DNA from 2 places in the Mesorhizobium sp. M0771 genome. Region 2 is predicted to be linked to the other one. Evidence: riboswitches for the same ligand, from Rfam matches in the RefSeq annotation. Region 2 holds a riboswitch; the other holds the start of a gene.
The links. A riboswitch is a leader RNA that binds a small molecule or an ion and turns the genes downstream of it on or off. The one in region 2 is predicted to bind S-adenosylmethionine.
Positions count from the first base shown of each region.

Region 1 (9,653 bases), on a different contig from region 2:
GGCGGGTTGATGATGGCGGTCGGCGCCTTCAACCAGGTGCACTCGTCGCTGCGCTGGTTCATCAACAATATCGGCGGCATCGCCGACTGGCGCGCCACGCTGATGCGCGTTGCCGACTTCCGCATTGCGCTCGATGAAACCGATGTGCTGCACGACAAGGAAAAGCGCATCGAATTCGGCGATAACGCCAATGGCAGCCTGACCTTCGAGAAGCTCCAAGTGGCCTCGCCGGAGGGCTGCACCAAACTTTCAGACAGCCATGTCGAGATCCATCCCGGCGAGCGCGTCATGATCACCGGCGACCCAGGCGCTGGCAAGACATTGTTCTTCCGCGCCATTGCCGGCCTTTGGCCCTGGGGCAGCGGGCGGATCGGCTTGCCGGCCGGAGAAACGCCGATTTTCGTGCCGCGTGTTCCGTATTTTCCTGCCGGCACGTTACGCGAAGTGCTGCATCCGAATGGCTCGGCGCCGGCTGGCGATGCTGATTTTGGGGCGGTGCTGGCCGAGGTCGGCCTCGAGCGGCTGTCATCCTCGCTCGACCGTTCCGCACGCTGGGAGCGTGAACTCAACGATGACGAACAGCGGTCGCTGGCCTTCGCCAGGCTGGCCTTGCGGCAGCCGAAATGGGTGGTCATCGACGAAGCGATGGACGCGTTCGATGGTCCTTCGCTGCGAAGGGTACTGTCCATGCTGGAGAAACGCCTGCCGGAAACCGCGATCCTCAACATCGGGCGCGGACTGCACAATGGTCATTTCTTTCCACGCGCATTGAACATCGTGAAGGATACGGGTGCTGCGGCACTGAAACCCGCTCGAGTCAGGACCGGCGCCATCGACCCGCCGCCGAAAGCGGCCGTGCGGCGAAAGAAGTAGAAGGGGCTTTATTTCGCCGCGATCGCGGCGAAGATTCACGGGTCGAAACATCCGTGGTGCGGCCATGCTCGATGCGCTCAGCCTGCTTGCCTGCCTTGCCTGCACCACGCCCGTGGCTGCCCCGGCCGTTGCCGTGGATGTCGAACTGGTGCTGGCCGTCGACATCTCACAGTCGATGGACGAGAGGGAGTTCGCGCTGCAGCGCGCTGGCTATGTCGAGGCGCTCAGGCATCCCGATTTCATCAAGGCCGTGCGCTCGGGAACCACCGGGCGCATCGCGCTTGCCTATTTCGAATGGGCGGGCGTCGTGCGCGAGGATGGCGTCATCGCCTGGCAGGTGATCGACAGCGCAGAGAGCGCCAACGCCTTCGCCGACAGAATAGAAGCGCGGCCGTTCCGCAGCTTTCGCGGCACCTCGATTTCCGGTGCGCTTGCCTTCGGCGCCGGGCTGTTCGAGGGCACGGGGTTCGATGCGCCACGCAGCGTCATCGACATTTCCGGCGACGGTCCCAACAACACCGGGCTGCCCGTCGCCACGACACGCGATGCGGCGGTGGCCAAGGGCATCGTCATCAACGGCCTGCCGATCCTGATCAGCCCGTCGCCGACCTTCAGCCATCTCGACCAGTATTATGACGACTGCGTCACCGGTGGGCCCGGCTCCTTCGTGTTGCCGATCTATGCGGCCTCGGAATTCGCCACCGCCATACGCCGCAAGTTGATCCTGGAGGTGAGCGGCATCGCCGATGCGACCGTGGTCCCGATCGATGCCGCCGCACCCATGGACTGCCTGCAGGGCGAACGCGACCGGCGGCTATATTCCGACCCATATCTGCCGGAACTCGACAAATGAGGTTTGAGGCAGTTCGGAGGGGAAAGCCGCTGCGCGGCTTGTCGGCAAACTTCAGGCCGGCCGTGCACCGTATTTGTCGCGAAATTCGGCATAGAGATCGCGGCGCCAGCGCCGGCCGCCGACATAGCCACGCAACAGCTGCGGCAGCGAATAGCCAAGCGCCTTCGACGACCGGTTGGCCATATAGCCGGAGAACGCCTGCGAAACCCTGCCCTTGAGTGCATCGGCGATGAGCTGCCGGGCGATCATGTAAGGCGGAATGTAGGGGTAGCGGTCGGCGATATAGGGGTGCTTGTCGATCAAGCTCGCATAGGCTTCGACATAGCCGTCCCGGCGACCGGAGATCGAATTCTCCGAGTTGTACTTTTTCCAGTCGATCACTTCGGACAGCTGCGCGCCGCTGCGACGGGCAAAGCGCAGCAACAATTCGCGATCCTGCATGCGCGTGACGTCACTGTCGTAGCCGCCGATGGCCAGCAGCGACTCGCGCCGGGCGGTGATTGCCGACCCGGCAATGAAGATGGTCTGCGCGACAAGGGCCCGCTCCAGCGAGTCGCGGCTCAGCAGCGCCTCGCGGTTGACGCAGTTGGTGCGGCGATTGCCCTTCAGCGACACGAAGGAACTGATCAGCACTTCGAGCGAGGGATTGTTGTCGAACTGCTCCAGCGTCCGCGCCAGGCGATCCGGCAAATAGACGTCGTCGGAATCGAGGAATGTCACCACCGGCGCCTGCGCCCGCTCGATGCCGGCATTGCGGGCGGCATTGGCGCCGCGCCATTTCGAGCCAACATAGATCAGCCGTGGATCGCGGATTTCGGCAAGTGCGGCTGCCGTACCGTCGGTCGAGCCGTCATCGACGACAATGTGTTCGAACCGGGGAAAATTCTGCGCCAGCACGCTCTCCACGGCGCGCACCACCTTGCTGCGGCGATTGTGCGTCGGTGTGATCACCGAGATCAGCGGAGCGAGGTCGGTTGCCTTGGACATGTTGCTTCGATTGTGCCCCGAAATGCCTGGAGGCCGGAGGTTTTGATGGTCGCCGTCCAAGCCTTACCCCGGGATGGCATTCGATTCGACGCTACAAAAAACCAGCGGCAATGTCATCACAAACTGTTGAGCCAGGACGCCGGTAAGCCGGCCGATTACCCCAGACGTAATCGACCGATGGCCATCATGTCTGCAGATTGCGCCAACGAAGCCGGTCGTCGGGCTTCGATCTCACAGGGAGTTCAGCCATGGCCGCCTACGCCGTCGCCCATATGCGTCAAGTCACAATGGGCCCGCAGATTTTCGAGTATCTGCAGAGGATCGACGCCACATTGGAGCCGTTCGGCGGCCGCTTCCTTGTCCACGGCGGCGACATGGACGTGGTCGAAAACGAATGGCCCGGGCATCTGATCGTCATCGAGTTTCCGGACAGGGCGCATGCGTGGGGCTGGTACGATTCATCAGCCTATCGGGAGATTCTGGCCTTGCGCACCGACAACTCCCACGCCGATGTGATCATCGCCGATGGCGTTCAGCACCCGCACAAGGCGACGGACGTGCTGGAATAGGGGCAAACTACCGCTTCAGCAAGAACACCGCTTGCTGGCCGAAGAAATTCCAGAACCACCATGGCATCGACAGGCCGATCTTCTGGCCGTTGCCGTCGAGCGCGGTGGCTTTCTCGACCGAAGCGCCGAGTTCCTCGACCAGATTGACGAAGTCGCGGATGGTGCAGAAATGGATGTTGGGCGTGTCGTACCAGGAATAGGGCAGGTCCGCGGTCACCGGCATCCGGCCATTGACGAACAGCGACAGCCGCACCCGCCAGTGGCCGAAATTGGGGAAGGAGACGATGGCGCGGTTGCCGATTCGCAGCAGCTCGTCGAGCACCAGCTTCGGGTTGCGGGTCGCCTGCAGCGTCTGAGACAGGACGACGAAGTCAAAACCCTTGTCCGGATAGAATTCGAGGTCGGTATCGGCATCGCCCTGGATGACCGAGAGACCGCGCGCCACGCATTCATTGACGCCGCGCTGTGACAGCTCCAGCCCGCGGCCGTCGACCTGCTTGGTCTCCTGCAGGAGTTCGAGCAGCAGGCCGTCGCCGGAGCCGACATCGAGCACCCGCGACTGCGGCGGTATCAGGTTGGCCACGACTTCGAGGTCGACGCGCTGGCTGCCATTGACGCTCATGAGGCGAGCCCCCTTGCGCGGGCCGCCGAGCCGATGAAGCCCTTGATGGCGGCAAACAGTTCGGGTTCATCGAGCAGGAAGGCATCATGGCCGCGGTCGGTGTCGATCTCGACGAAGGAGACGGAGGCGCCGGCGGCGTTGAGCGCATGCACGATCGAGCGGCTCTCCTCGGTCGGGAACAGCCAGTCCGAGGTGAAGGACACCAGGCAGAAGCGGGTCTTGGTCCCGGCAAAGGCATCGGCCAACCGGCCGCCATGGTCGGCGGCGAGGTCGAAATAATCCATCGAACGGGTCATGTAGAGGTAGGAGTTGGCGTCGAAGCGGTCGACGAATGTCATGCCCTGGTGGCGCAGATAGCTTTCGATCTGGAAGTCGGCGTCGAAACCGAAGGTCAGCGCTTCGCGGTCCTGCAGATTGCGGCCGAATTTCCGATGCAGGGCGGCTTCCGACAGATAGGTGATGTGGGCGGCCATGCGCGCCACGGCGAGCCCCTTTTCCGGGCGCTTGCCGTGCTCGAAATATTTGCCGCCATGCCAGTCCGGATCGGCCATGACGGCCTGCCGGCCGACCTCGTGGAAGGCGATGTTCTGCGAGGAATGGCGTGCGCCTGTGGCGATCGGCAGGGCCGAGAAGACGCGCTCGGAATAGCACGATGCCCATTCCAGCACCTGCATGCCGCCCATCGAGCCGCCGAGCACGCAAAACAGCTTTTCGATGCCGAAATGGTCGACCAGCATCAATTGCGCCCGCACCATGTCGCGGATGGTGATGATTGGCAGGTCGAGGCCGTAGGGCTTGCCGGTGGCGGGATTGGTCGAGGCCGGACCGGTGGAGCCGAGGCACCCGCCGATGACGTTGGAGCAGATGACGAAGAAGCGGTTGGTGTCGATGATCTTGCCGGGACCGATCAGCACTTCCCACCAGCCGGGCTTGCCGGTCACCGGATTGGTGCTGGCGACATGCTGGTCGCCGGTCAGCGCGTGGCAGACCAGGATGGCGTTGGTGCGGGCATCGTTGAGGGCGCCATATGTCTGGTAGGCGATCTGGAACGGCGACAAAAGCGTGCCGGCGTCGAGCTTCAGCGGCTTGTCAGGGCCAAAACGCAACACCGGGCTCGACGGGTTGTCGGCCTCGTTGTTGGTTTTTGTAGCGCGGAGCGCGGCCATGTGACTCTCCTTGCCCGCCGTCAGGCAATAAAAAACCGGCAATGCGATCGCAAAGCCGGTTACGTCACGCAAACGGCCCTTTAGCGAGTTGTTTAACGTGGCTGCAAGCCGACCGGCCAAATCACCACGGAACTGTTGCGTTCTTCTAGAACTCGTGCGGCCCGGCGTCAACGGCCAGCTATGCCCGCCTCTCGACATTCGCGGCTACGGCTTGTATTTCCGCTGCGGCCTCCGGACGGAGGCGTTCTCAACGGGTTTGCGACATGGACAAGACAGCGGACAAGGCACGGCCGACGCCCCGCGCGGGCATTATGGACATCGACGCCTATGTGCCGGGCAAGAGCACGGCACCTGCCGGCGTCGCCAAGGTCCATAAATTGTCGTCGAACGAGAACCCGCTCGGCCCGTCGCCGAAGGCGATCGAGGCCGCGCGCGAAGTGGCCAGCAAGCTTGATGTCTATCCCGACGGCACCGCCCGCCGGCTGCGCGAGGCGATCGCCGAGGTGCACGGCCTCAACCCGGCAAACATCATCTGCTCCAACGGTTCCGACGAGATACTTGGCCTGCTGGCGCAGACCTATCTTGCGCCAGGCGATGAGGCGATTTTTACCGAACATGCCTTCATGGTCTACAAGATCTACATTCAGTCGGCGGGGGCCAAGCCGGTTGCTGTGAAGGAAACCGAGGAGCGCGCCGACGTCGACGCGATCCTGGCCGCGGTGACGCCGCGGACCAAAATCATCTTCCTCGCCAATCCCAACAACCCGACCGGCACCTATCTGCCGTTCCAGGAGGTCCGCCGCCTGCATTCCGCGCTCCCGGGCAACGTGCTTCTGGTGCTGGACGCGGCCTATGCCGAGTACGTCAGGCGCAATGACTATGAGGCAGGTATCGAGCTGGCGGGCAGCGCGCAGAATGTGGTCATGACCCGCACCTTCTCCAAGCTCGGCCTTGGCGGCGCGCGCATCGGCTGGATGTATGGCCCACTGCACATCGTCGATGCCATCAACCGTGTTCGCGGCCCTTTCAACGTTAACGCAACAGCGATCGAGGCCGGCATTGCCGCCATCCGCGACCGCGCCCATGTCGAGCGCAGTTCGTTGCACAACGAGACCTGGCTTACCTGGTTGAATGAAGAACTGACGAAGCTTGGGCTGCGCGTGACGCCCAGCGTCGGCAATTTCGTCCTCATCCACTTTCCCGACGACAAGAAGCATTCGGCTGAGGCGGCGGACGACTACCTCACCCAGCGCGGCTATATATTGCGGCGCGTTACCGGCTATGGCTTTCCCAATGCGCTGCGCATGAGCGTCGGCACCGAAGAAGCCAATCGCGGCGTCATCGATGCCCTCACGACATTCCTGAAAAGCTGAAACAATGACTTCACCGATGTTTGAAAAGATCGCGCTGGTCGGCATCGGCCTGATTGGCTCGTCGCTGGCCCGCATCATCCGCCGCGAGGGCCTGGCCCGCCATGTCGCCATCGCGACGCGCAGCCCGACCACGCTGGCACGGGCGAAGGAGCTCGGTCTTGGCGAGAGCTACACCACCGACGCCAGGGAAGCGGTCCGCAATGCCGACCTGATCATCGTCTCGGTGCCAGTGGGATCGTCGGGCGAGGTGGCGCAAGAGATCGCGCCGGCGCTGAAAAAGGGCGCCATCCTCACCGATGTCGGTTCGACCAAGGCCTCGGTCATTGCGCAAATGCAGCCCTATGTACCGGACGGCGTGCACTTTATTCCGGGGCACCCGCTGGCAGGTACGGAGAAATCGGGCCCGGATGCGGGTTTCGCCGAGCTGTTCGAAAACCGCTGGTGCATCTTCACGCCCCTGCCGGGAACCGATCCGGCCGCGCTGGAAAAGCTGTCGGAATTCTGGCGGCGCTGCGGCTCCAACATCGACACGATGGACCCGCAGCATCATGACATGACGCTGGCCATCGTTTCGCATCTTCCGCACATCATTGCCTACAACATCGTCGGCACGGCCGACGATCTGGAATCGGTGACCAAGTCGGAAGTGATCAAATATTCGGCTTCCGGTTTCCGCGACTTCACCCGTCTGGCCGCCTCCGACCCGACCATGTGGCGCGACGTGTGCCTGCACAACAAGGATGCCATCCTGGAAATGCTGGCGCGCTTTTCGGAGGACCTCGCCTCGCTGCAGCGGGCGATCCGCTGGGGCGACGGCGAAAAGCTGTTCGACCTGTTCACCCGCACCCGGGCCGTTCGCCGTTCGATCATCGAGGCCGGCCAGGATATCGACGTGCCGGATTTCGGCCGGCAGGCGGTCGAGCACCCGGTGAAAAGTTAAATCTGTTTCAGACGGGCCAGGTCGCCGCGACCATGGCCATTGCCTCGTCCCTGTTTGGCGCCCCCAGCCGGCCGCCGAAGCGCTGGCATTTGAGCGCGGCCGCCGCGCTGGCAAAGCGCAACGCCTGCTCGATCGGCATGGTTTCCGCCAACGCGACAGCAAAGGCGCCGTGGAAAACGTCGCCGGCGGCCAGCGTGTCGACCGCCTTGATCTTCGGCGCCGCGATGTGGCGCACGCATCCGGCGGACCGGTCATGCCACCAGCTTCCCGCGGCGCCGCCGGTCACCGCGACAAAGGTGTCTGTGCGGCTGGCGAGGTCGGCGCAGGCGGTTTCGGTATCCAGCGCGTGGTCGCAGATAATGCGTGCAGCCGTCTCCGAAGCGACGATGTGCGAAGCCAGCGGCAACAGACGCTCCAGCACCTCCAGCGGCGCCGTGTCGGCGTCGAGGATTGCCGGGCAACCGGCGTCGCGCGCGGCGGTCAAGGCAAGAGCGGCGGCGCCCGGCCAGCGCACATCGACCAGCACGGCATCGAAGCCGGAAAGATCGGCGACAGGCACCGCCTCGGGGTCGGCCTGCGCCTTTGGGTCGTAGAAGGGCACGATGATGCGCTCGCCATGAGCGTCGACCAGGATCGCGGCCAGCGCCGAGCGGGCGCCTTCGACGCGGCGGACAAAGCGGCAATCGACGCCCTCGGCCTCGATGCCGGCCAGCAATTGGTCGCCGACGGCATCGTCACCTGCACTTGCCCACAGGAACACCTCGGCGCCGAGACGGCGGGCGGCGCAGGCAGCACTTGTCGCCATGCCCGAGGCGATCTGGATGCCGTCCGAGGCGATGAACTTGCCCTGATGCGTGGGCAGGGTTTCGACGCGCAGGATGGTATCCAGCGTCAGCGCGCCAACGCTCAGCAGTTTCACCGGTCGGTTCATGCGTCGGCTTGCTCGAGCATGATCTCTCCCCAAAAGCCGTTGCCGCTCTTTGCGATCATGCTCTATCTCTTTGTTTTAACGCAATTCCGGACGGAAAACTGCTCACACTTTTCCTGGAATTGCTCTAATCGAGCGGCTTGATCTTGCCCAGCGGAATGAAGCCGAGCGAGACCTTGCCCTTCACCACCTTGAGCGGCATCGACGGTTCGTTGCCGAGCAGCGCCAGACCGGCAAAGCCTTGCTCGATCTGGCTCTTCTGCTCGGGGATTGCGGTGGCGAGGATTGCCGCCACGGCTTTGGGATCCTGCAGCTTGATCGTCAGGTCGGCATTGACCTGGCCGTTGGCGTCGACCGACACCGGGCCGGAGACGGTGATGCGCGCGGTTCCCGACGACAGATCGAGCTTGTGGATGCCGACCGCCTGGCCGCGCAGGCTCCTGGCCTGCGTCTTCATCAGCGCGACGCCGTTCTTCAGCGTCGCGTCGCCGCTGCCGTCGAGCGGCGGCAGCACGCGCCCGCCGATCGCGTCGGCGTCGATCTCAAGATCGGTGAAGCTTCCGGTATAGCCAAGGTCCTGACCGTCCGGCCGCAACTCGCCCGCCGCCGTTCCGGCGCTGAACAGTGAAACCGGGTCGGTGTCGTCGGCCGGATCGGTCTGGCCGGACAAGCTCTCGGCCTGCAGCGAAATGCTGCGTGGCAAGGGCCAGGAGAGCTTGGCATTGGCCTGCAGATTGTCCCAATCGATCCATAGCGGCGCCATCCCGGGCACCGAGGTCCGCAGTGGCCCGCGCAACTCGGCGGCGGGCGACAAAGGCCGGATGAGTTCTGCAACGAAGTTGAAGCTGCCTGCCGAGGCGGCAACGTTCCTGGCGTCGTCCTCGTAAGCCAGATTGTCACAGGAGATGACAAAACGCAGGGGGTAGCCGCTGACGGTGAGGTTGGCGCAGCCGGCCTCGATGCCTTTGTCCTTGAGCGAGGCCACCGCCTTGTCGGCTTCGCTGCTGACGCGACCGGCGACATAGAACCAGACCGCGCTGTAGGCGCCGAACAGCATAACGACCAAGGCAGCGAGCCACATCAGCCGGTGGCGAAACTTCGACGGACGCTCGTCACTTGACGTCATGCTGCGGCTTTCATTAACGCGGGCGTGTTGCGGGTGGACTGTGGCTTACGCAACAAGCAAAAAGAACAGAAGAGCACCGATTCCGATGCGGCGGCGTCACTCTCGTGCAATCAGGCTTGGCGATATGGGCGATTTTTGGGTTTTTGGCTACGGCTCGCTGATCTGGCGACCGGGATTCGCCCATGTCGAGACACGGCGCGCGCGGCTTTACGGCTA
Region 1 covers NZ_JAMYPC010000019.1:85,083-94,735, reverse strand. The annotation lists gene NKI05_RS25130 (ABC transporter ATP-binding protein/permease) at 1-873, shown strand, start outside; gene NKI05_RS25125 (DUF1194 domain-containing protein) at 938-1,726, shown strand; gene NKI05_RS25120 (glycosyltransferase family 2 protein) at 1,778-2,713, opposite strand; gene NKI05_RS25115 (DUF1330 domain-containing protein) at 2,962-3,282, shown strand; gene metW (methionine biosynthesis protein MetW) at 3,290-3,904, opposite strand; gene metX (homoserine O-acetyltransferase MetX) at 3,901-5,070, opposite strand; SAM riboswitch at 5,131-5,208, opposite strand; gene hisC (histidinol-phosphate transaminase) at 5,334-6,443, shown strand; gene NKI05_RS25095 (prephenate/arogenate dehydrogenase family protein) at 6,448-7,383, shown strand; gene NKI05_RS25090 (sugar kinase) at 7,391-8,314, opposite strand; gene NKI05_RS25085 (DUF2125 domain-containing protein) at 8,439-9,437, opposite strand; gene NKI05_RS25080 (gamma-glutamylcyclotransferase) at 9,562-9,653, shown strand, end outside.
Region 1: another riboswitch for S-adenosylmethionine. It lies ahead of metX (homoserine O-acetyltransferase MetX); the one in region 2 lies ahead of NKI05_RS20835 (O-succinylhomoserine sulfhydrylase).

Region 2 (9,653 bases):
GCTGATCCTCGACGAGCCGACACGCGGCATCGATGTCGGCGCCAAATATGAAATCTACACGATCATCGCGCGCCTTGCCTCGGAGGGTAAGGCGATCGTGGTCATCTCGTCGGAAATGCCGGAATTGCTGGGGATTACCGACCGCATCTACGTCATGAACGAAGGGCGCATGGTGGGCGAAATGCCGGCGGCGGAAGCAAGCCAGGAAAAGATAATGCGCGCCATCGTCCGGGGAGAAGGAAAAGCAGCATGAGCACCGAAAGCGCCCCCGCCCCGCAGGGCAACGTCGCCGACGAACAGCGCCCGCGCATCGCCGTCTCGGCGCTGGCGACGAATTTACGCGAATACGGACTGATCATAGCCCTGATCGTCATCATGCTGTTCTTCCAGTTCACCACGTCGGGGACGTTGTTCAAGCCGGTCAACCTCAGCAATCTGGTGCAGCAGAACTCCTTCATCATCGTGATGGCGCTGGGCATGCTGCTGGTGATCGTATCGGGCTATATCGACCTCAGCGTCGGATCGGTCGCCGGTTTCATTGGCGCGCTGGCGGCAAACATGATGGTCATCTGGCAACTCGGACCGCTGAGCAATCCCCTGGTGGTTTCGATCGTCTGCCTGGTCGCGGGTGGCCTGATCGGCGCCGCGCAAGGGTATTGGATCGCCTATCACCGGATACCGAGCTTCATTGTCACGCTGGCCGGCATGCTGATCTTCCGCGGCATTTGCCAGGCGTTGCTTGGCGGCGGCTCGTCGGTGGGTCCGCTTCCCGACGACTTCAAGATGCTCAGCTCCGGCTTCATCCCGGATGTGATCGGCCCACTGACGCTCGTCCCGCCGGTCGTGAACGCAGCCGGCAAGACCATCATGGGCAGCGGCGTGACCCTGCACATGACGACGGTCGTGCTGGGGCTGATCGCCGTGCTCGCCTATGCCTATTTCGGGGTCCGCACCCGGCGCAAACGAGAACGCCATGGTTATGAGGCCGAGCCCTTCACCCTGTTCGTCGTCAAGACGCTGGTCGCCAGCGCGCTGGCGCTGTTCCTGGTCTATGAGTTTGCCAGCTACCGCGGCCTGCCCGTGGTGCTGCTGGTCATGGGCGTGCTGATCACGCTGTTCGTCTTCGTCACCAAGCGCATGACCATCGGGAGGCGCATCTACGCCATGGGCGGCAATCCCAAGGCGGCGCAGCTGTCGGGCATCAACACCGAGCGGCTGACGCTGATGGTGTTCATCAATATGGGCGTGCTGTCGGCGCTTGGCGGCCTGATCATCGCGGCTCGTCTCGGCCAGGCGGTGCCGGCGGCGGGTCTCGGCTCGGAGCTCGACGTCATCGCCGCCGTGTTCATCGGCGGCGCCTCGGCGATGGGCGGCGTCGGCCAGGTTATCGGGGCGGTCGTCGGCGGCTTCATCATGGGCGTGATGAACAACGGCATGTCGATCATGGGCGTCAATGTCGACTGGCAGCAGGTGGTCAAAGGCCTGGTGCTGCTCGGCGCCGTGATCTTCGACGTCTACAACAAGAACAAGGCCTGACAAGCTTCAGCGAGGCAAGCAGGAGGCATACGGTCGCGGCGCAGCCGGCAAGTTGTCGGCATAAGAAGTCCCCCGAGGGATGGAGCTCGCGAGCGCAATCCGGACGAAGAGTTCAACCCGTGGCGCGGCGAGGTCCGAGCCGCGCAGGTCAAGGTTTGCCAAGGGGCAACCCGGCCAAGGCACATGAGAGAGGATTTCATCATGCTAATCTCCCAGATCCTCGACGACGCCGAGACCATCCGCGTCGTCGCCCGCAATGGCGGCGGCAAGACCAGGATCATCAACGGCGCCCGCAGCGTCTATTCGCTGGCCATGGAAGCCGCGCGCACCGGAACGGGCCTCGCCGCGCTGATCGAGCGCAAGGGGTTCGGTGAAGCGATAGACCTCGACGCCGTCTACAAGAAGGGCCGGCTGGTGTCGCCGATCAACCATCCCGATCCTGCGCATCTGCATCTGACCGGCACCGGCCTGACCCATCTCGGCTCGGCGGCGACGCGCGATTCCATGCACAAGAAGCTCAGCGATGGCGGCGAGGAGCAGCTTACCGATTCCATGAAGATGTTCCGCATGGGGCTCGAAGGCGGCAAGCCGGCCAAGGGCCAGACCGGCGTGCAGCCGGAATGGTTCTACAAGGGCAACGGCACCATGGCGGTGGCGCCGGGCGCCGCACTGATGTCGCCGGCCTTCGCGCAGGACGCCGGCGAGGAGCCGGAAATCGCCGGCATCTATGTCATCGGCGACGACGGCGCGCCGTTCCGCGTCGGCTTCACGCTGTCGAACGAGTTTTCCGATCATGTTACCGAGCGGGTGAACTATCTGTTCCTGGCACATTCCAAACTGCGCAACGCCTCGTTCGGGCCGGAAATCCTGATCGGCGACCTGCCGGCCGACGTCAGGGGCTCATCGCGAATCTATCGCGACAGCAATTTGCTGTGGGAAAAGCCGTTCCTGTCGGGCGAAGCGAACATGTCGCACACAATCGCCAATCTCGAACATCATCACTTCAAATATTCGGCCTTCCGCCAGCCGGGCGACGTGCATGTGCACATGTTCGGCACGGCGACGCTGTCCTTTGCCGACGGCATCAAGACTCAGGCCGGCGACGTGTTCGAGATCGAGGCCGGGGATTTCGGCCTGCCGCTGCGCAACCCGCTGGAGATCGAGCAGCCGGTGAAGGTGGCGGTGAAGGCGCTTTGAGACGTAATCTCCCCTTGAGGGGGGAGATTGGCAGCGCCCACCGTCAATAAATATCGAAGTCGAAATACTTGGCCTGGATCTTCTTGTAAGTGCCGTCGGCGACGATGGCGTCTATCGCCGCATTCAGCTTGTCGCGCAGCGCCGTGTCTTCCAGGCGGACAGCGATGCCGGCTTGCGTCTCGGTGCCCTTGACGTCGCCGACAAGCTTGCAGCAGCCTTCGCTCGCCTTCTTCAGCCAGTCCATCAGCACGAACTTGTCGGAGATGACGGCGTCGAGACGGCCGTTCTGCAGGTCGGTGATCGCCTCTTCCTGGGTGGGGTAGAGTTTCGCCTCGGCGCCGGCCTTGCCATAGGCGTCCTGCGCATAGTCGGCCTGGGTGGTCGAGGCCTGCGCGCCCACCGTCTTGCCGGCAAGGGCTGCCGGTTCGGTGGAAGTGAGGTCGCTGTCCTTGGGCGCCACCAGCGCCAGCGGCGTCGTGTAGTATTTGTTGGTGAAGGCGACCTGTTTCTTGCGCTCCTCGGTGATGCTCATCGAGGCGATGATGGCGTCGAACTTTTTCGCCTGCAGCGCCGGGATGATGCCGTCCCAGTCCTGGGTGACGATCTCGCACTCGACCTTCATCTGCGCACACAGCGCATTGGCAATGTCGATGTCGAAGCCCTCGATCTTGCCGTCCGCGGTGATGGTGTTGAAGGGCGGATAAGCGCCCTCGGTGCCGATCTTCAATTTCTCCTGCGCCTCAGCCAGCGAGCCGGCCGATATCACCAGCATGGCAGCGCCCGCTGCCGATATGATCCATCTTGAAATCTGCATTTTGGTTCCCCTTGCGCGCCGTTCTCTTGCCGGCCACCGAAAGGCAGCCAAGCATGGTGAGGCAGCGCAGGCAAGTATTTTGCCTGACGGTGATCGAAGGTTCAGCCGGCGGGGCGGAAATGCTTGGAGAGCTTGAGGCCTTGCGCCTGGTAATTCGAGCCGAGATCGGTGCCGTAAAGCGCCTGCGGCCGCTTCAGCATGTGTTCGTAGACCAGCCGGCCGACGATCTGGCCGTGGTCGAGGATGAACGGCACTTCGTGGCTGCGCACTTCGAGCACCGCCCGGCTGCCGGTGCCGCCTGAGGCCGAATGGCCGAAGCCCGGATCGAAGAAGCCGGCATAGTGAACACGGAATTCGCCAACCAGCGGATCGAAGGGCGTCATCTCGGCGGCGTAGAGCGGCGGCACGTGCACGGCTTCGCGGCTGACCAGGATGTAGAACTCGTCCGGGTCGAGCACCAGTTCGCCGGCGCCGCTCTTATAGAGCGGCTCCCAGAAATCGACGGCATCCTGGGCGGCGCGCTTGTCGACATCGACCAAGCCGGTGTGATGCTTGCCGCGATAGCCGACCAGGCCGTTCTGGTCGCCGTCAAGATCGATCGACAGCGCAATGCCGCCGCCGGAAATGTTGGGCGGCTCGGTCGCCACCAGCATCTCGGCGCGGTGCAATTCGTTCAGTTCTGCCTCCGACAACAGCGCGTTGCCGGTGCGAAAGCGGATCTGCGACAGCCTCGATCCGGCGCGTACGACGATCGGGAAGGTGCGTGGACTGACTTCGAGATAAAGCGGCCCGTGATAGCCGGGGGCGATCTTGTCGAACTCATGGCCGCGATCGGTCATCACCCGGGTGAAGATGTCGAGCCGGCCGGTCGAGCTCTTCGGGTTGGCCGAGGCCGACACGTTTGCGGGCAGCGCCAGGCTTTCGAGCAGCGGCACGATGTAGACGCAGCCGGTTTCCAGCACCGCGCCCTCGGCGAGACTGAACTCATGCAATTTCAGCCGGTGAAGCTTGTCGGCCACCAGATGATCGGGACCCGGCAGGAAGGAGGCGCGCACGCGAAAAGCCTTGTTGCCGAGCCTCAGATCGAGGCTCGCCGGCTGCACCTGGTCGACATCGAGCGCGCGCGGCGACTCCAGCGCGCCGGACTGAAACAGCGCGGAAATGTCCTGATCGGGAAGAATGCCTGTCTGCCGCAAAAGGCTGGCTCCGCTCCAAGGTCGGTCTCTTTGTGGCAGGTTCTTGCCGCAAAACCGCTGGATATTATTGCGGAACCTGCCTGGTACAAACCTCTTAATGAAGCCGGCAATTGACGCAAGCGCAGGTGAGGTCTAAAGGGTCGTTATCCCGTGGTGATTTGGCCGGTCGGCTTGCAGCCACGTTAAACAAGTCGCTAAAGGACCGTCGGGCCGCAAGGCCATATGGACCGGTTGCGACTTTCGCGGCCGGTTTTTTTGTGTCTGGAACAAAAGCGATGAGCACCAAGAAGCGTAACTGGAAGCCTCAGACCGCACTCGTGCACGGGGGAACACTGCGTTCACAGTTCGGCGAGACGTCGGAAGCGATGTATCTCACCCAGGGCTATGTCTATGAAACGGCGCAGGCCGCGGAAGCCCGTTTCAAGGGCGAGGAGCCGGGCTTCATCTATTCGCGCTACGCCAACCCTACCGTCGACATGTTCGAAAAGCGCATGTGCGCGCTGGAGGGTGCCGAAGATGCGCGCGCCACGGCGTCCGGCATGGCGGCGGTGACGGCAGCGCTCCTGTGCAGCGCCAAGGCCGGCGACCATATCGTTGCGGCGCGCGCGCTGTTCGGCTCCTGCCGCTGGGTGGTGGAGACGCTGGCGCCGAAATACGGCATCGAGGCAACGCTGGTCGACGGCACCGACATCGCCAACTGGGAAAAGGCGGTGCGGCCGAACACGAAACTGTTCTTCCTGGAAAGCCCGACCAATCCGACGCTGGAAGTGGTCGACATCGCAGCGGTGGCGGCGCTCGCCACCTCGATCGGCGCCAGGCTGATCGTCGACAATGTCTTTGCCACGCCCTTGCAGCAGAAGCCCTTGCAGCTCGGCGCCCATATCGTCGTCTACTCCGCGACCAAGCACATTGACGGCCAGGGACGCTGTCTCGGCGGCATCATCCTGTCGGACAAGAAATGGATCGACGAGAATTTGCACGACTATTTCCGCCACACCGGCCCGAGCCTGTCGCCGTTCAACGCCTGGACGCTGCTCAAGGGCCTGGAGACGCTGCCGGTTCGGGTGCGCCAGCAGACGGAAAGCGCGGCCAAGATCGCGGATTTCCTGGCAGGACGGCCGGAAATCGCCCGCGTCATCTATCCCGGCCGCGCCGACCACCCGCAGGCCGACATCGTCAAGAAGCAGATGACGGGCGGATCGACGCTGATCTGCCTCGACGTCAAGGGCGGCAAGCAGGCGGCCTTCGCCTTGCAGAACGCGCTCGACATCGTGCTGATCTCCAACAATCTCGGCGACGCCAAGAGCCTGATCACCCATCCGGCGACCACCACGCACAAGAACCTCAGCGACGAAGCTCGCGCCGAGCTTGGCATCGGGCCGGGAACGCTCAGGCTGTCGGTCGGTCTTGAGGATACGGACGATCTGCTGGAGGACGTTGCGCAGGCGCTGAAGGCAGCCGGATAGGCCGCGAGGCGTCACGCTCCCGACGAAACCTCTTCCAGTTCGGCCGTCTTGGTGCCGATGGTCATGGTGTTGCCGCGCCAGTCGACGGCGCCGCTCAGCCAGCCGCGCGCCCAGATGGCGGGAAGCATCATGTCGCGGACCATCATCGCCGGGACCATGCGCAGCGACAGATGCCAGCCCTTGGCCGCGGCCAGCGCGCATTCGGGAATGTAGGCCGCCGTCAGCACGGCCATCACCGTGGCCGGCAGGCTGATGCCGGCACTTGCGGCCGCCACCAGCGCCAACGCCAACGGCACGGCGACGCCGGTCAGGATCTCGGGTGCGAAAAACAGTGGGAAGGTGACGCGGCGCAACCGCGCCCAGCGCGCCTGGCGCGACCAGATGTCGGCAAGTCGGCGCTGCCCCAGTGGTTGCTCGAAAGGCGAGGCAACGAGATTGACGTGCAGGCCCAGTCCGTTGACCAGCTTGGTTGCAGCAGCATCCTCGGCGATCTCGGCGGCCAGCGCGCGGATACCGCCATTGGTATCGAGCATCGGCTTGTTCCACAGCATGCTCTTGCCCTGGGCAAAGCCGAGACCGAGCGCCTCGCCGGCATATTGCCAGCGCGCCTGCAGCGTGTTGAGGAACGCGCATTCGACCTCGGCCCAAAAGCCATCCGGCCGAGAGCCGATCGGCGTCGAGCAGATAAGCCCGGTATTGGTCCGCCAGGCCGCCATCAGGTGCTGGACGTAATCCCTTGGCATCAGCACGTTGGAATCCGCCAGAATAACCCAATGATAGCGCGCCGCTTCCCAGCCCTTGACGCAGTTGTTGAGCTTCGGGTTGCTGCTGACGCGGTCGTCGCCGATCAGCAGCCGGGCCGGCACGTTGGGAAACAGGACGATCGCCCTGTTTATCAGTTTGACGACGGGATCGTCGGCGTGAGCGACGCAGAAGATCAGTTCGTAGCGCGGCCAGTCGAGCGAGAAGGCTCGCTGCAGCGTCTCTTGTGTGAACGGCTCCACGCCGCGCGACGGCACGACGATCGAGACCGGTGGCTGCTCGCCGGACGGCGGAGGGATAAGGCGACGCGCTTGCAGTTTCGACGAAGCAAGCAGGATGCTGGCGAGATTGGAAAGAAGCAAAGCGGAGGAAGCGAAGGCGGCTGTGAGAGCTGGTTCCATCGAGATCTGGTCACTCCGGAAAGGCCGCTCGCGGCTGCTTTGTCAGTCGACAGATGGGCCTTGAGTCGCCGGCAAGGTTTGCGCACACCAACATTGTCATGTGTCACTTAAATGACATTGTTTGTCGGCACTGCGCTTTGAGGCTGGCAGGACATGCCGCTCTGCGCGTATCAAACCGCATGGCGCGACAAATGTTCCCTGCTGCGCAACGGGAGCAGCCCATGTACCGCGCCGTCACGCGCAACATCGAAGTGCAGGTCAGACCGTTCTACCTGGAGGACCGCTCGGACCCGGCGGAGAACCGTTATGTCTGGGGCTACCAGGTGACGATCGACAACCAGTCGGACGATTTCGTGCAGCTTATGGCGCGTTACTGGCACATCACCGACGGCAGCGGCCGGGTCGAGGAAGTGCGCGGCGCCGGCGTGGTCGGCGACCAGCCTGAGCTCAATCCCGGCGACAGCTATCAATACACGTCAGGCTGCCCGCTCTCGACGCCCTCCGGCTTCATGGTCGGCCACTACACCATGCGCAACAAAAAGGGCGAGACGTTCGACGTCGCTATTCCCGCGTTTTCGCTGGATCTGCCGGGGACCCGACGGACGGTGAATTAGGGGTTTTCTCCCCGTCACTATACGGGGAGAAATGCCCGGCAGGGCAATGAGGGGCAGCGCCAGAGTCATGAGGTTATCTTCCACGCACATGACCTAGGCTATGCGCGGCCATTCACCAAAGTTCGCGCTGCCCTCATCCGCCCTTCGGGCACCTTCTCCCCGTGAACGGGGAGAAGGAAGAGATGCTACTGAGTTGCAAACTCCGCCGGGTCGAAGTCGTACTGCTTCGAGCAGAACTCGCAGGCGACGTGGATGCCGCCATCTTCGGTGCTGTCCTTGATCTCCTGCGCGGAAAACCCCTCGAGGATGCCGCGTATCTTGTCCCTTGAGCAGGAACATTGGTCGGCGACCGGCACGCCGCCGAAGACGCGCACGCCATGTTCGTGGAACAGCCTGTAGAGCAGCCGCTCGGCGCCGATGGTCGGGTCGATCAGCTCGGTCGGCTCGATGGTGCCGAGCAGCGCCACCAGCTCGCGCCACGAATTGTCGGCCGGCTCCTGCGTCACGTCACGCGGATCGCCGTCGCCGCCCGAAATGTCGGGCACGCGCATGCGCTCGGGTGACTGCGGCAGGAACTGCGCCAGGATGCCGCCGGCGCGCCACTGCTCACGAGCGCCGCCGGGACCTGGCGTCAGAAGCTTGGCCACCGACAGCCTGAGGTCGGTCGGGATCTGCTCCGACTGGCGGAAATAGGTGCGCGCGGCGTCCTCCAGCGTCTCGCCGTCGAGCTGGACGATGCCCTGATAGCGCTGCGTGTGCGCGCCCTGGTCGATGGTCAGCGCCAAAACGCCGCTGCCCAGCAGCGTCTGCTGCGAGGTCTGGCCTGCGGCCACCAGGGCCTCCAGCCGGTCGGCGTCGAAACGCGCATAGGCGCGCAATGCCGAAGGCGTGGAGAAATCCGCGACCAGCATGTCGACCGGGCCGTCGGTGCGGGTCTGCAGGATGAACTTGCCTTCGAATTTGAGCGAGGTGCCGAGCAGCACCGTCAGCACACAGGCTTCCGCGAGCAGGCGGGCGACCGGCTCGGGATAGTCGTGACGGTTGAGGATGGCGTCGAGCATCGGCCCGAGTTGCACGGTGCGGCCGCGCACGTCGAGCGGGCCGACCTCGAAGGGTACGACATGATCGTCGCCGGCATAGCCGAACTCGCCGAGTTTGGGGTGATGTTCAGTCACTTGATGCGTTTCCAACATGACAAAGCTCCAGGGCGCGGCCATGCGGCCCGGAGGGGTGCATGCGTCCAAACGCGCTTGATTTGCGTGATGGGGCGCAAATAGGCATCGCGCCGCCCCGGATCAAGCGCTTGGAGATCAAGCGCCTGGAGATCAAGCGCCCAGACACCAGGCCAAAACCGCCTTCTGGGCGTGGAGCCGGTTCTCGGCTTCGTCGAAGACAACCGAATGCGGACCGTCGATGACCTCGTCGGTGACTTCCTCGCCGCGATGCGCCGGCAGGCAGTGCATGAACAGGGCGTCGGGCTTGGCCCTGGCCATCAGCGCCGCATTGACCTGATAGGGCGAGAAGACATTGTGGCCGCGGGCGCGGTGTTCCTGGCCCATCGACACCCAGCAGTCGGTGACGATGCAGTCGGCTTGGTCGACGGCTTCCTCGGGCGAGCGGGTGAAGTGCAGCTTGCCGCCATTGCTCTTCGACCAGTCGATATGCTT
Region 2 covers NZ_JAMYPC010000014.1:63,478-73,130, forward strand. The annotation lists gene mmsA (multiple monosaccharide ABC transporter ATP-binding protein) at 1-253, shown strand, start outside; gene mmsB (multiple monosaccharide ABC transporter permease) at 250-1,536, shown strand; gene araD1 (AraD1 family protein) at 1,738-2,733, shown strand; gene NKI05_RS20825 (ABC transporter substrate-binding protein) at 2,777-3,547, opposite strand; gene NKI05_RS20830 (2'-deoxycytidine 5'-triphosphate deaminase) at 3,649-4,743, opposite strand; SAM riboswitch at 4,884-4,961, shown strand; gene NKI05_RS20835 (O-succinylhomoserine sulfhydrylase) at 5,019-6,209, shown strand; gene NKI05_RS20840 (ceramide glucosyltransferase) at 6,221-7,372, opposite strand; gene apaG (Co2+/Mg2+ efflux facilitator ApaG/CorD) at 7,594-7,986, shown strand; gene NKI05_RS20850 (Hsp33 family molecular chaperone) at 8,172-9,203, opposite strand; gene argF (ornithine carbamoyltransferase) at 9,312-9,653, opposite strand, start outside.